Regions from separate parts of the Kitasatospora sp. NPDC042419 genome, predicted to be linked through region 3. Evidence: riboswitches for the same ligand, from Rfam matches in the RefSeq annotation. Region 3 holds a riboswitch; each other region holds the start of a gene.
What was found. Region 3 has a riboswitch for S-adenosylmethionine ahead of AC067J_RS01735 (aminotransferase class V-fold PLP-dependent enzyme). Riboswitches for the same ligand answer to the same signal wherever they lie in the genome.

Region 1 (4,188 bases), on a different contig from region 3:
CGGGAGTGCGGGCCATCCCCTCGGGGGTGGGCAGCTCCAGGAAGTGGGCGGCGTCCTGGTGCAGGCCCGCCGCCGTGCGGGCGGCGGCCATGGTGGCCAGCGGCAGACCGGCCGCCACTCCCCAGGCCTCCGGCCGGACGTGGGCGAAGGCGGCGCGCCCGGCCTCGTCGGCGGCCCGCAGGTCGCCCTGGCGCAGCGCCGTCTCGGCCCGCAGCGCGGCCAGCAGGGCGTGCCAGTTGGCGCCGCAGCGGGCGCCGGCCCGGTCGGCGAGCGGTCCGCACCAGTGGGCGGCCCGGTCGGCGCGGTCGGCGTACAGCAGGACGGTCAGCGCGGCGGTCAGCGACTCGGTGCGGACGCCGCCGAGCCGCCCGGCGCGCAGGATCAGTTCGGCCTGGACGACGGCCGCGTCCGGTGCGACCGTGCCGGCCATCAGCCCGGCGAGCAGCCGCATGCCGTCGCCCCGGTGGTCGGCCGCGTTCACCGGCCGGCCCGTCTGCGGGCGGGCGGGGTTGGGCAGCAGTCCCGGGTACCAGTAGGCGAGCCAGTACCGCAGGGCCTCGGCGGGGGCTCCGTTGCCGGGTGCGGCCTCGAACCGGGCGAGCGCGGCGACGCCCTGCTCGGTCCGGCCGTGCCAGAAGTGGTGGCGGACGGTCTTCAGTTCGTGCCGCCGCGCGGTGTCCGCGTCGGTCACCGTGCCGGGCAGGGTGGGTACGCACTCGACGGCCGCCGTGCCGAAGGAGCCGAGCACGCCGACGGCGGGGCCGTGGGCCGCTTCGGGCCCGAACCCCCCGGTGCTGGCGGGTCCACCGGTCCAGCCCGCCGCCCTGGCCGGGCCGCCGAGCGGACCGACGACCGGTTCGCCCACCGGTTCGCCGACCGGTTCGCCGAATTCGCCGACCGGCTCGCCGGACGGGCCGCCCGTGAGCCAGCCCGCGAGCCCGTCGGTCCGGCCGCCCACCGGTCCCGTGACGGGCCCGGGCTCCGGCAGCGCCCATGCGCCGCCGAAGCCGGCGGCGCCCCCGAGGGCGTTCCCGGCCGTGCTCCCGACGGCGCTCACGGCGGCGCCGAAACCCCCGGTGCTCCCGACACCACCCACACCACCGACTCCACCGATGTCACCGACTCCACCGGCGCCACCGCCCGCAGCGGCACCCGCGCCGGCACCGACACCGACACCCGCACCCGCACCCGCACCACCACCGCCGACCCCGGCGAGGCCCGGCGGCCAGCCGTACGTACCCGCGCCCGCTCCGGGCCCCGCCTCCGGGCCCGCGACCGTGCCCTGCCCCGGCACCGCCGGCTCCCCGGCCGACAGGGAGCCGCGCAGGTGCCCCTCCGCCACCCGGGCGTGCCCGTGCACGGTCGCGTCCGCCGCCCCGGCCGCCCGCAGCAACCGCCCGGCCCGCTGGTGCAGGGCGGCCAGTTCGACCGGGCGCATCGCGGCGAGCAGGTCCCCGGCGGCGGTCGGGTGGCGGAACCCGCCGTCCCGGAAGAGACCGGCCGCGTGCAGCAGGTAGAGCGCCCTGGGCAGCGAGTCCGGTGCCAGCAGGAGGAGTTCGGCGAGGAGGTCCGGGGTGGCGGACGCGCCGAGCACGGCGACGCCGCGCGCGTAGTGCAGCGCCAGCGGGTCGATCCGGTGCAGGCAGTGCATCAGTCCGCGCCGGTAGCCCTCGCCGACGACCAGCTCGTCCGGGACGCCCGCGGTCTCCTGGTCGCCGATGAGGCTGTGCACGAGCAGCGGGTTGCCGCCGGTGAGGGTGTGCGCCTCGACGGCCAGCCGGACGGACGCCGCGCCGAGCCTGGTCCGGAGGAGCTCGGCGACCAGCTCGGTGGAGAGCAGGTCGAGCCGGATGTGCTGGTGGTGCGGCTGGCGGGCCAGCTCGACCTCGAAGAAGGGGTTGGACGGGGTCATGGTCTCGCGCGAGCTGAGCACGGTGAGCACGCCGGCGCTGCGGGTGCGGCGGACCAGGTAGAGCAGGAACTCCAGCGACTGCGGATCGGCGTCCTGCCGGTCGTCGACGGCGATCAGGACGGGGGCGCGCTCGGCCAGCCGCCGGACCAGCCGGAACAGGCCCTCCAGGGTGCGCTGGGTGAGCCGTCCCTGCGGTCCGTCCGACGGGGCCGGGCGGCCGCCCTCGGCGGCGCCGTCGGCCAGCAGGCGCTCCGCCGCCGCGGCCTCCTCCGGTTCGAGGTCGGCGCCCTGGAGCAGCTGCCGGGCCAGCCCGAGCGGGAACTCCCGCTCCAGCGGCGAGCCGGTGCCGACCAGGACGTGCGCCCCGCGCTCGGCGACGGTGTCGGTGAAGGCGTAGAGCAGGTCGCTGCGGCCGCTGCCGACCGATCCGTGCAGCACGATCACGCTCCCGGCGCCGGCCGCGCACCGGTCGAACGCCTCGCGCAGCCTCCGGTACTCGGGCTCCCGGCCCACCGGGAGGGCTCTGGACAGGTCTCGGGGGGCGGGCGCGGGGAAGGTGGACATCCGTTCTCCTGGAGCTGTGCGCACGGGAGGACGGGCCGCTGGGCGCTCCTCCTCGCACGGGGGCGTGGGCGAGGGAATCGGACGGACCGACCGAGACGGGCAGGGCTGCCCGGCCGGCCGACCGGCGTCAGCGACAGAGGGAGCTGGCGCGCCGCAGCAGGTCGACGTCGAGCCTGGCCACCAGCCTGAGGCTCGCGGCGTTGCGTCCGCCCGCCCGCTGTTCCACGACGTTCTCCATCCCCCGCGCCCTACCGGGCCATGACCGCGCTTGTGACGACGCGTCACCTGAACGCCACGCCACCCGGCTTATCCCCGGGGCACCCCACCGCGGTGTGGGGGTTGCCAGTCAGCCGGCCGGGGCCTGTGGCTGACATTCTTCGCCGACACCGAGTTTAGGAAGGCGCCGCCGATCCCGTCAATTGCGGGAACCCCCGGCGGAACACGCGAATCCGCCGGTCCGGACCTCGGGCGCCGCCTCGTGAAACGGGGCGCAATCCGGCCGCAACACCGTTGCCACACTTGGGCGGTGAGCGGACGGCCGGGTCCGGACCGGCGGTTCCGGTCTGACGGGTCGTCGGTCGGTAGGGGGTCGACAGGGGTGCTTCGGCCGGGCGTGCGCGAAGGGCCCGGACGGCCGCGATCAGCAGGCGCAGCTGATGCCGGATCGGGGCGCGGTCAGGTCGTCCACGGGGCGCTGCCCGGTGCCGTGGTCGGTGTCGTAGGCGAAGCCCTCGCGGGCCCAGTACTCGAAACCGCCGAGCATCTCCTTCACCCGGTAGCCGAGTCGGGCGAAGGCGAGCGCGGCGCGGGTGGCGCCGTTGCAGCCGGGGCCCCAGCAGTAGGTGACGACGGTCGCCGCGGGGTCGACGAGCGCGGGCGCCAGTTCGGGGATCCGCGCGGTCGGGATGTGCAGCGCGCCGGGGATCCGGCCCTGCGCCCAGGCCGCTTCGGCCCGGGAGTCGACGACCACGAGTCCGGGGACGCCGGCGGCGAGGTCGGCGCGCACGTCGGAGACGTCGGCCTCGAAGGCGAGCCGGGCCAGGTAGTGGGCGGCGGCGGCCGAGGGCTCGGCGGCGGGGACGGCGAGAACGGCACTGCTGGTCATGTCGGGGCTCCTTGCCTCGGCCGGGGCGGTGATCCGATCCTCGCCCGCGCGGGTCCGGCCGCGCGATCGGCGTGATCGCCTGCTCCCGCCAAGATCCCGCCAGGCCTCCTCCCCGCTCCGTACCACGGCGCCGTACCCGGACACCTCGGGCACTCCGAACACCTCGGACACTCCGGGCGCCCCCGAGCCCCGAGACCCCCGACCCCCGCGGAGCCGCCGGGTCCGACGCCGGGCGCCCCGAGCCCCGCTATCCCGCCAGTCCGTGCTCCGCCAGCCTCCCCCGCAGCCCGGCCAGTTCGTGCCGCACCAGCGCCGGCAGACCCGCCCCGCCGCCGTCCGCCGCGAGCACCGGGGCCAGCAGCTCGGCCGCCGCCCGGGGGTCGCGCGCCACCAGCAGGCAGTCCGCCACCCGGACGGTGAACAGCAGGCGGGCGACGGGCAGTTGATCGGGGGCGAGGAGCGCGAGGGCGGTCTCGGCGGCGTCCACGGCCCGGCGGGCGAGCCGGAGGTCACCGACGGCGGCGGCCGCGTCGCGCAGCGCGGCGGCGGCGCCCGCCTCGACCCGCAGCCGCATCGAGGCGATGGAGAGCCAGGCCGCGTCGGTCTC
Region 2 (4,188 bases), on a different contig from region 3:
GGGAAGTCGTCGTCGACGTGCAGGATCAGCGGCTGCCAGCCGGGGGTGGCGAACTCCTCGTTGATCTCCTCGGCGAGCGCCCGCACCCGGGCGGTGTAGGCGCGGTACTCGGCGAGGTCGGTGCGCGACGGGTAGGCGAAGGCGATGTGGACCACCCGGTCGCGCCACTCGGGGCGGGTGCGCAGCAGGTGCCGGTAGGCCTGGAAGCCGCGGACGATGTTCTTGCTCAGCTCGGTGCGGTCGACCCGGACGACGGTCCGGCGGTCGCCGACGGCGGCGCGCAGGGTGGCGAGGCGCTCGTCGACGTCCGGGCGGTGGGCGCGCTCGCGCAGGAAGCCGGCGTCGGCGCCGAGGCCGTGGACACCGAGGCGGGTGGTGCGGCCCCCGTGCGTGACGGTGAGGGCGTCGCGGTCGACGGCGGCGCCGAGGACGCTCTCGCAGCAGTCGGCGAAGGCGAGCGCCCAGCGGCGGGTGAGGAAGCCGGCCCGGTCGGCGCCGAGGATGCCGGAGAGGACGGTCTCGGCGATGTCGTCGGGCAGCAGCCGGAAGTACTCGGGCGGCGCCCAGGGGGTGTGCGAGAAGTGGCCGATCCGCAGGTCGGGGCGGGCGGCCCGGAGCAGCGCCGGGGTCAGCGAGAGGTGGTAGTCCTGGACCAGGACGGCGGCGCCGGGGGCGGCCTCGGTGGCGAGGGCCCCGGCGAAGGCGGCGTTGTACGCGGTGTAGGCCTGCCACTCGGTGCGGAAGCCGGCGTCGAAGGCGGGTGCGGTCGGGGTGTCGTACAGCAGGTGGTGGATGAACCAGAGGGTCGAGTTGGCGACGCCGTTGTAGGCCCGGGCGAAGGTCTCCGGGTCTATGTCCAGCATCCGGACGGCCTGGCCGCCGACGTCGTGGCCGACCCGGTCGAGGCGGCCGTCGGGGGCCTCCCGGGCCGCCCGGCGGTCGGCGTCGGAGAGGGCGGCGCAGACCCAGACGGCGTCCGGGTCGTCGATGGCGGAGAGGCCGGAGACCAGGCCGCCGCCCCCTCTGCGGAGGGTCAGCGTGCCGTCGTCCGCGGTGCCGAACGACACCGGTCCCCGGTTGGACGCCACCAGGACGGGGGCGGTGCCGGTCGGATTCGAACGTTCGGTCGTGAGATCGCCCATGGTTGGTTGGTTGCCGGGGGGTCCGGGCCGCAAACCCTTCATCGTCGGGTGGCGTATTCGGGGACGGTGTGCATCGGGGGGCGTTCGGTGGCGGTGACCGGGTGGGTGTGCGCGGTGAAGGCGCGGGTCTCCGGGTCGCGGGTGAACTGGGTGAGCAGCGGGTGGACCAGGTCGGCGGAGGCCTTGAGCCGGTGGGTGCGGTCGAGCCGTTCGAGGGCGGTGCGGTAGATGGTGGCGGCCATCCGGCCGAGGGCTTGGCCGTCCTGGTGGCGGTGGTGGCGGACGCCGACGTCCACCTGGGCGAGCGCGTCGAGCCCGGCCGTCTCCAGGGCGTCGACCAGCAGGCCGAGTTCGACGCCGTAGCCGGTGGGGAAGGGCAGGCGTTCGAGCAGTGAGCGGCGGGCCGCGTACTCGCCGCCGAGGGGCTGGACGAAACCGGCGAGTTCCGGCCAGTGCAGGTTGAGCAGCGGACGGGCGACCAGTTCGGTGACCCGGCCGCCGCCGGACGGGATGACGGCGACGTCGCCCGTGGCGGAGTCGCCCGGTCCGACGGCGAGCGGGCGGTCGTACATGGCCTTGACCAGCTGGATGTGGGCGTCGGTGAGCAGCGGGCCGACGATGCCGGAGACCAGGGCGGGGTCGAACTCGCGCAGGTCGGCGTCGACGAAGCAGACGATCTCGCCGCGGGTGACCAGCAGCGAGCGCCAGAGCACCTCGCCCTTGCCGGGGGCGGCGGGCAGCCGGGGGAGGATCGCGTCGCGGTGGAACACGGTGGCCCCGGCGTCGGCGGCCACCGCGGCGGTGGCGTCGGAGGACCCGGAGTCGACCACGACCAGTTCGTCGACCAGCGGCAGCCGTTCCACCAGCTCGCGGCGGATGGTGCGGACGATGTCGCCGACGGTGGCCTCCTCGTCCAGGGCGGGGAGGACGACGCTGACCGTGCCGGCCGGGCCCAGGGCGCGCTTGGCCGCCAGCAGGACGTCCACCGGACGGTCGGCCGCGCTCCACGAGCGCCGGCGGAGCCAGGACGCCGTCTCGGGGAGGAGCTCGGGGATCGGTTCGGCGGGCACGGTTCTCTCCTCGGCGGGGACGGATGGGACGGGTCATCTCGCGTGGCGGACGGACCCGTTCAGGGTTGACGCCTTCGGATACAGTCTTCGTACAGCGGTCGGACCTTCGCACGCCGGGGTCTCCGCTGAGCACGACCACAACTTCACAGAGCTCATCCAGAGGGACTGAGGGAACGGCCCGTTGACGTCCCGGCAACCTTCTCGCGCGGCTGTCGTCACAGGCCCCGGCGGGACAGGTGCCAATTCCGGCCTGTGGCGCGCCCGCGTCACGGGGAAGATGAGGAGAGAGGCCTCCGCCATCATGGCTATCGACACTGCCGCCGCACCCGTCACCGTTGACCTCGGCCCCGCCGCCGCGCTGTCCTGTCGCGAGTGCGGCACCCGGTTCCCGCTCGGCCCCAGCTTCGCCTGTGTGGAGTGTTTCGGCCCGCTGGAGATCGCCTACGAGTTCGGCAGCGAGGGCGCGGAGGAGCTGCGCAAGCGCATCGAGGCCGGTCCGGCGTCGATCTGGCGGTACGCGCCGCTGCTGCCGGTGCCGGCCGACGTCGCCACCAAGCCGAACCTGAACCCGGGGTGGACCCCGCTGGTGAAGGCCGACAACCTGGGCCGCGAGCTCGGGTTCACCGCCCAGCTGCACGTCAAGGACGACTCGGGCAACCCGACGCACTCCTTCAAGGACCGCGTGGTGGCCTGCGCGATCGAGGCGGCGCGGGCCTTCGGCTACACCACCCTGTCCTGCTCGTCGACCGGCAACCTGGCCGGCGCGGTGGGCGCGGCCGCGGCCCGGGCCGGCTTCAAGTCCTGCGTGTTCATCCCGCACGACCTGGAGCAGGGCAAGGTCGTCATGGCCGGGGTGTACGGCGGCGAGCTGGTCGGCATCGAGGGCAACTACGACGACGTGAACCGCTTCTGCTCGGAGCTGATCGGCGACCCGGCCGGCGAGGGCTGGGGCTTCGTCAACGTCAACCTGCGGCCGTACTACGGCGAGGGCTCCAAGACGCTGGCGTACGAGATCTGCGAGCAGCTCGGCTGGCGGCTGCCGGAGCAGATCGTGATCCCGATCGCCTCGGGCTCGCAGCTGACCAAGATCGACAAGGGGCTGCAGGAGCTGATCAAGCTGGGCCTGGTCGAGGACCGGCCGTACCGGATCTTCGGCGCCCAGGCGGCGGGCTGCTCGCCGGTGTCGGCGGCGTTCAAGGCCGGCCACGACGTGATCCGGCCGGTCAAGCCCGACACCATCGCCAAGTCGCTGGCGATCGGCAACCCGGCCGACGGCCCGTACGTGCTCGACATCGCCCGGCGCACCGGCGGCGCGGTGGAGGACGTGACGGACGAGGAGGTCGTGGCGGCGATCCGGCTGCTGGCCCGCACCGAGGGCGTCTTCGCCGAGACCGCGGGCGGGGTGACCGTCGGCGTGCTCAAGAAGCTGGTCGAGACCGGGCAGCTGGACCCGTCGAAGGAGACCGTCGCGATCAACACCGGCGACGGCCTCAAGACGCTGGACGCCGTCTCGGAGGCCGGCATGACCGCCGTGATCCGGCCGACGCTGGCGTCGTTCCGGGACGCCGGCCTCGCGTCCGCCTGACCGGCCCGGCCGTCCGCCCCGACGGGCCCCGGTGCCGGCACCGCCGGCCCGCCCCGTCACGGCTCCCCGCCAGCCCCCAGCCCCAGCCCCGCCAGCCCCCGCCCCCGCATCGAGGAGAAGACCCCATGAGCGCCAACGTCCGCATCCCGACCATCCTGCGCACCTACACCGGCGGCGCCAGCGAGGTTTCCGCCGAGGGCGGCACCCTGGGTGACGTCATCGCCGACCTGGAGAAGAACCACGCCGGGATCGCCGCGCGGATCCTGGACGACACCGGCAAGCTGCGCCGTTTCGTGAACGTCTACGTGAACGACGACGACGTGCGGTTCGCCGAGGGCCTGGCGACGGAGATCAAGGACGGCGCGAGCGTCTCGATCATTCCGGCGGTGGC
Region 3 (4,188 bases):
GTTCCGACGCTGACCATGTTCGGCCGGTTGACCGATCCGTGCGCGTGCCCGGTTTCTACTGCTGTTGCTGTCGCCACGACGGACATTATGTCGGTCCCTTATTCCGTCTTCACGCCGGGGGGTGTCCCTCGGAGTGTCCGGTGCGTGCGGTATGCCCCCCTGGTGCCCGACGGGCCGTCCGTACCGGTGCTGAGCAGCGGCGTGTCCCTTTTCTGATGGTTCTTCGAAGGCCCCTTCGACCCCGTTGCCCGCGTGTCGTGTCACCCCCTCGGGGCCTGCCGGTAGTAAGGGGAGAAGCGCCCCGTCCGCCGTACGGGTGGACTGCGCGGTCGAGGGTGACGCGCTGTCCTCCGGCCGGACCAGTCGTGGGCGCGGCGGCTTGAGAAGGATCGCGCGGGAGGGGCTCGGCGGCCGGTGATCGGGAGTAGCATCCGGGGAGAGGCGAACGTGGTCCGGATCACACGTGAGGGAGCAGGGCCCATGGCGTACACGACCGACGAGACGCTGACCGTTCTCGTCTACAGCCACGACCGCACCACCCGGGAGCAGGTGCTCACGGCGCTCGGCAGCCGGGTGGCCGAGGATCTGCCGGAGCTGTCCTACCTGGAGTGCGCGACCACCCCCGCGGTACTCAGGGCACTGGAGAAGGGCGGGGTGGACCTCTGCGTGCTGGACGGGGAGGCGGTGCCGGCCGGAGGGCTCGGGCTCGCGCGGCAGCTGAAGGACGAGATCTACGGGTGCCCGCCGCTGCTGGTGCTGATCGGCCGACCGCAGGACTCCTGGCTGGCCGCCTGGAGCCGGGCGGACGCGGCGATCTCCCAGCCGGTGGACCCGGTGGCGCTGGCCGAGGCCGCCGCCACCCTGCTCCGGGCGCGGCTGGCCAAGCGGGCGCCGGTCGCCCGGTAGCCCGCCCCGGCCCCGGGGCGTACCGGGCGAAGCCGCCCGGGACGGGGCGTTCCGGGCAGGGCGTCCGGGCCGCGCGTCTCACCACGGGAGAAGAAGGGTGAACGGCGGCGCCCCGGCGCCCCGCCGCTCGATAGGCTGACTCCATCCCTACGGTCCGTCCCCGTACAGCGGGGACCGAGAGCTGGAGTCAGCCATGGTGAACGTGCACCCTGCGAACGGCGGTAGCGACCCCGCGCAGGTGGTCCGCACCTGGCCGGACATCCTGTCGGTGCTGCTGCGCGGGGAGGACCTCGACCGTTCCGCCACCGCGTGGGCGATGGACCGGATCATGAGCGGCGAGGCCTCCCCGGTCCAGGTGGCCGGCTTCATGGTGGCGCTGCGGGCCAAGGGCGAGACGGTCGACGAGATCTCCGGTCTGGTCGACTCGATGTACGCGCACGCCGAACCGCTGTCGATCCCCGGCCCGGCGGTGGACATCGTCGGCACCGGCGGCGACCGGGCCAAGACCGTCAACATCTCCACCATGTCGGCGATCGTCGCGGCGGCGGCCGGCGCCAAGGTGGTCAAGCACGGCAACCGGGCGGCCTCCTCGTCGAGCGGGTCCTCGGACGTGCTGGAGAAGCTCGGCATCCGGCTGGACCTGGCGCCGCGCCGGGTCGCCGAGGTGGCCGAGGAGGTGGGGCTCACCTTCTGCTTCGCGGCGACCTTCCACCCGTCGATGCGGCACGCCGCCCCGGCCCGGCGCGACCTCGGGGTGCCGACCGCGTTCAACCTCCTCGGTCCGCTCACCAACCCGGCGCGGGTGACCGCGCACGCGATCGGCTGCTTCGACACCCGGCTCGCGGCGCTGATCGCCGGCGTGCTGGCGCGGCGCGGCTCCACCGCGCTGGTCTTCCGGGGTGACGACGGCCTCGACGAGCTGACCATCACCACCACCTCGCGGGTCTGGGTCGTCCGCGACGGCGCCGTGACCGAGACCGCGTTCGACCCGCGCGACGTCGGCATCGAGCCGGTCGGCATCGAGGCGCTGCGCGGGGCGGACCCGGCGTACAACGCCGAGGTCGCGCGCCGGCTGCTGGCCGGGGAGCACGGGCCGGTCCGGGACGCCGTGCTGCTGAACTCGGCGGCGGCGCTGGTGGCGCTCGACCTGACCGACGCGCCGCTGTCCGAGCAGCTGGCGGCCGGCATGGAACGGACGGCGGCGGCGATCGACTCGGGTGCCGCCCGGGACCTGCTGAAGCACTGGTCGGAGGCCACCGCCAGGGCCTGAGGCGGCGTCAGGGGGCCGGCGGGACACCTTCCGCCGGCCCCTTCCGCGTTCCCGGAGCCGGGCCGGAGCCGGGCCCGCGCGGGGGCGGGTCGGACCGCCCCCCGGACGGCCGTCCGGGATGTGGACCCCTGTTTGACCAGGGGGCGGACGCGACCTAGAGTCTTCGCCAGGTCATGAGTGACAGCGTCAAGCCCCAGCTGGCTGTCCGGCAACCCTCCGTCCGTGGCGGGGTGCCCTGGGTGAGGACCGGGTCATGCGGCAAACCGTCCGCGTGACAAGCGCGGACGCCGGACGATTTGCACTCCCGGGGTCCTGGGCCCGTAGAAGGAGTGCATCCCCATGTCCCTTTCCTCCCCGCAGTCGCCGGCCGCCACCCTCGACCAGGCGCCCTCCCCGCAGGCCCTCCTCGCCGTCCTCGGCCACGACGTCCAGGTGCCGCTGGCCACCGGTGAGAAGGTCGGATACGCGGCGCTCGACTACGCCGCCAGCGCCCCGGCGCTCCAGCGGGTCTGGGACGACGTCGCCGCCTACGCCCCCTACTACGGCAGCGTGCACCGCGGCGCCGGCTACCTCTCGCAGCTCTCCACCGACCTGTTCGAGCAGAGCCGCCGCACCGTCACCGAGTTCCTGGACCTGCGCGAGGGCGACCAGGTGGTCTTCACCCGTGCCACCACCGACTCGCTGAACCTGCTGGCCGCCGCCGTCCCGGCCGGCACCCGGGTGTTCGCCTTCGAGACCGAGCACCACGCCTCGCTGCTGCCCTGGGCGCACGCCGGCCTGGCCGTCACCTACCTGCGCGCCCCGCGCTCGCACGCCGAGGCGGTCGCCGCCTTCGACGCCGCGCTGGCCGAGGCGCCCGAGGGCCCGAAGCTGCTCTGCGTCACCGGCGCCTCGAACGTCACCGGTGAGCTGTGGCCGGTCGCCGAGCTGACCCGGACCGCGCACCGGCACGGCGCCCGGGTGGTGCTGGACGCCGCGCAGCTGGCCCCGCACCACCGGGTCTCGGTGCGCGAGCTGGGCGTGGACTGGATCGCCTTCTCCGGGCACAAGCTGTACGCGCCGTTCGGCGCCGGCGTGCTGGCCGGCCGGGCCGACTGGCTGGACGCGGCCGACCCGTACCTGGCCGGCGGCGGCGCCACCCGGACCGTGGCCCGCGAGGAGGACGGTTCGGTGGCCGTGCAGTGGCACACCGGCCCGGCGCGGCACGAGGCCGGCTCGCCGAACGTGATCGGCGCCTACGCGATCGCCTCCGCCTGCCGGGCGCTGACCGAGGCCGGCTTCGACGCCCTGGAGGCCCGCGAGCGCGCGCTGGTCGACCGGCTGAAGGCGGGCCTGACGGAGATCCCGCAGGTGAAGGTGCTCAACCTGTTCGGCCCGGAGTCGGCCCGGGTGGGCGTGCTCTCCTTCGTCGTCCAGGGCTGGAACAGCTCGCACTTCTCGGCCGCGCTCTCCGCCGAGTACGGCATCGGCGTGCGCGACGGCCTGTTCTGTGCGCACCCGCTGGTCCGCACGCTGCTCGGCGACGAGGACGTCGCGCCGTCCGAGTGCGGCGCGCCGGAGCCGTCGCTGCCGGGCGAGCGCAGCCTGAACGCGATCCGGGTGAGCTTCGGCGCGGGCACCCCGGACGAGCACGTGGACCGGTTCCTGACCGCCGTCCGCGAGCTGGTCACGGACGGCGCGGCCTGGAACTACCGGAACGAGGGCGGCCGCTGCGTCGCGGACACCCGGCGGGGTGCCTGACCGGGCCGCCGGGCCGGGCGCCCGGCCGGGCCTGACGGGTCAGGCGTCGAGGCCGATCGCGAACGCGGCCTCCAGGTCGTGCTGGGAGTAGGTGCGGAAGGCGATCTGGGTCTCGGTGTGGGCCACGCCCGGGACCTTGTTGAGCCGGCCGGGGATGACCTCGGCGAGGTCGTCGTGCCGCCGCACCCGCACCATCGCGACCAGGTCGTACCCGCCGGTCACCGAGTAGACCTCGCTGACGCCCTCGATGGCGGCGATCGCCTCGGCGATCT

Region 1: linked by a shared signal. The riboswitch ahead of AC067J_RS15985 (AAA family ATPase) and the one ahead of AC067J_RS01735 (aminotransferase class V-fold PLP-dependent enzyme) in region 3 are both predicted to bind S-adenosylmethionine.
Region 2: linked by a shared signal. The riboswitch ahead of thrC (threonine synthase) and the one ahead of AC067J_RS01735 (aminotransferase class V-fold PLP-dependent enzyme) in region 3 are both predicted to bind S-adenosylmethionine.

The regions. Positions count from the first base shown of each region.
Region 1 covers NZ_JBWKAW010000006.1:387,584-391,771, reverse strand. Annotated here, with positions in the region: gene AC067J_RS15985 (AAA family ATPase) at 1-2,476, opposite strand, end outside; SAM riboswitch class IV at 2,736-2,858, opposite strand; gene AC067J_RS15980 (rhodanese-like domain-containing protein) at 3,117-3,581, opposite strand; gene AC067J_RS15975 (helix-turn-helix domain-containing protein) at 3,829-4,188, opposite strand, start outside.
Region 2 covers NZ_JBWKAW010000011.1:4,216-8,403, forward strand. Annotated here, with positions in the region: gene AC067J_RS21340 (alpha,alpha-trehalose-phosphate synthase (UDP-forming)) at 1-1,142, opposite strand, end outside; gene AC067J_RS21345 (glucosyl-3-phosphoglycerate synthase) at 1,181-2,212, opposite strand; SAM riboswitch class I at 2,362-2,496, shown strand; gene thrC (threonine synthase) at 2,514-3,797, shown strand; gene AC067J_RS21355 (ubiquitin-like small modifier protein 1) at 3,923-4,188, shown strand, end outside.
Region 3 covers NZ_JBWKAW010000001.1:384,425-388,612, reverse strand. Annotated here, with positions in the region: gene ctaE (aa3-type cytochrome oxidase subunit III) at 1-86, opposite strand, end outside; gene AC067J_RS01745 (hypothetical protein) at 481-906, shown strand; gene trpD (anthranilate phosphoribosyltransferase) at 1,100-2,176, shown strand; SAM riboswitch class IV at 2,346-2,463, shown strand; gene AC067J_RS01735 (aminotransferase class V-fold PLP-dependent enzyme) at 2,516-3,916, shown strand; gene AC067J_RS01730 (Lrp/AsnC ligand binding domain-containing protein) at 3,956-4,188, opposite strand, start outside.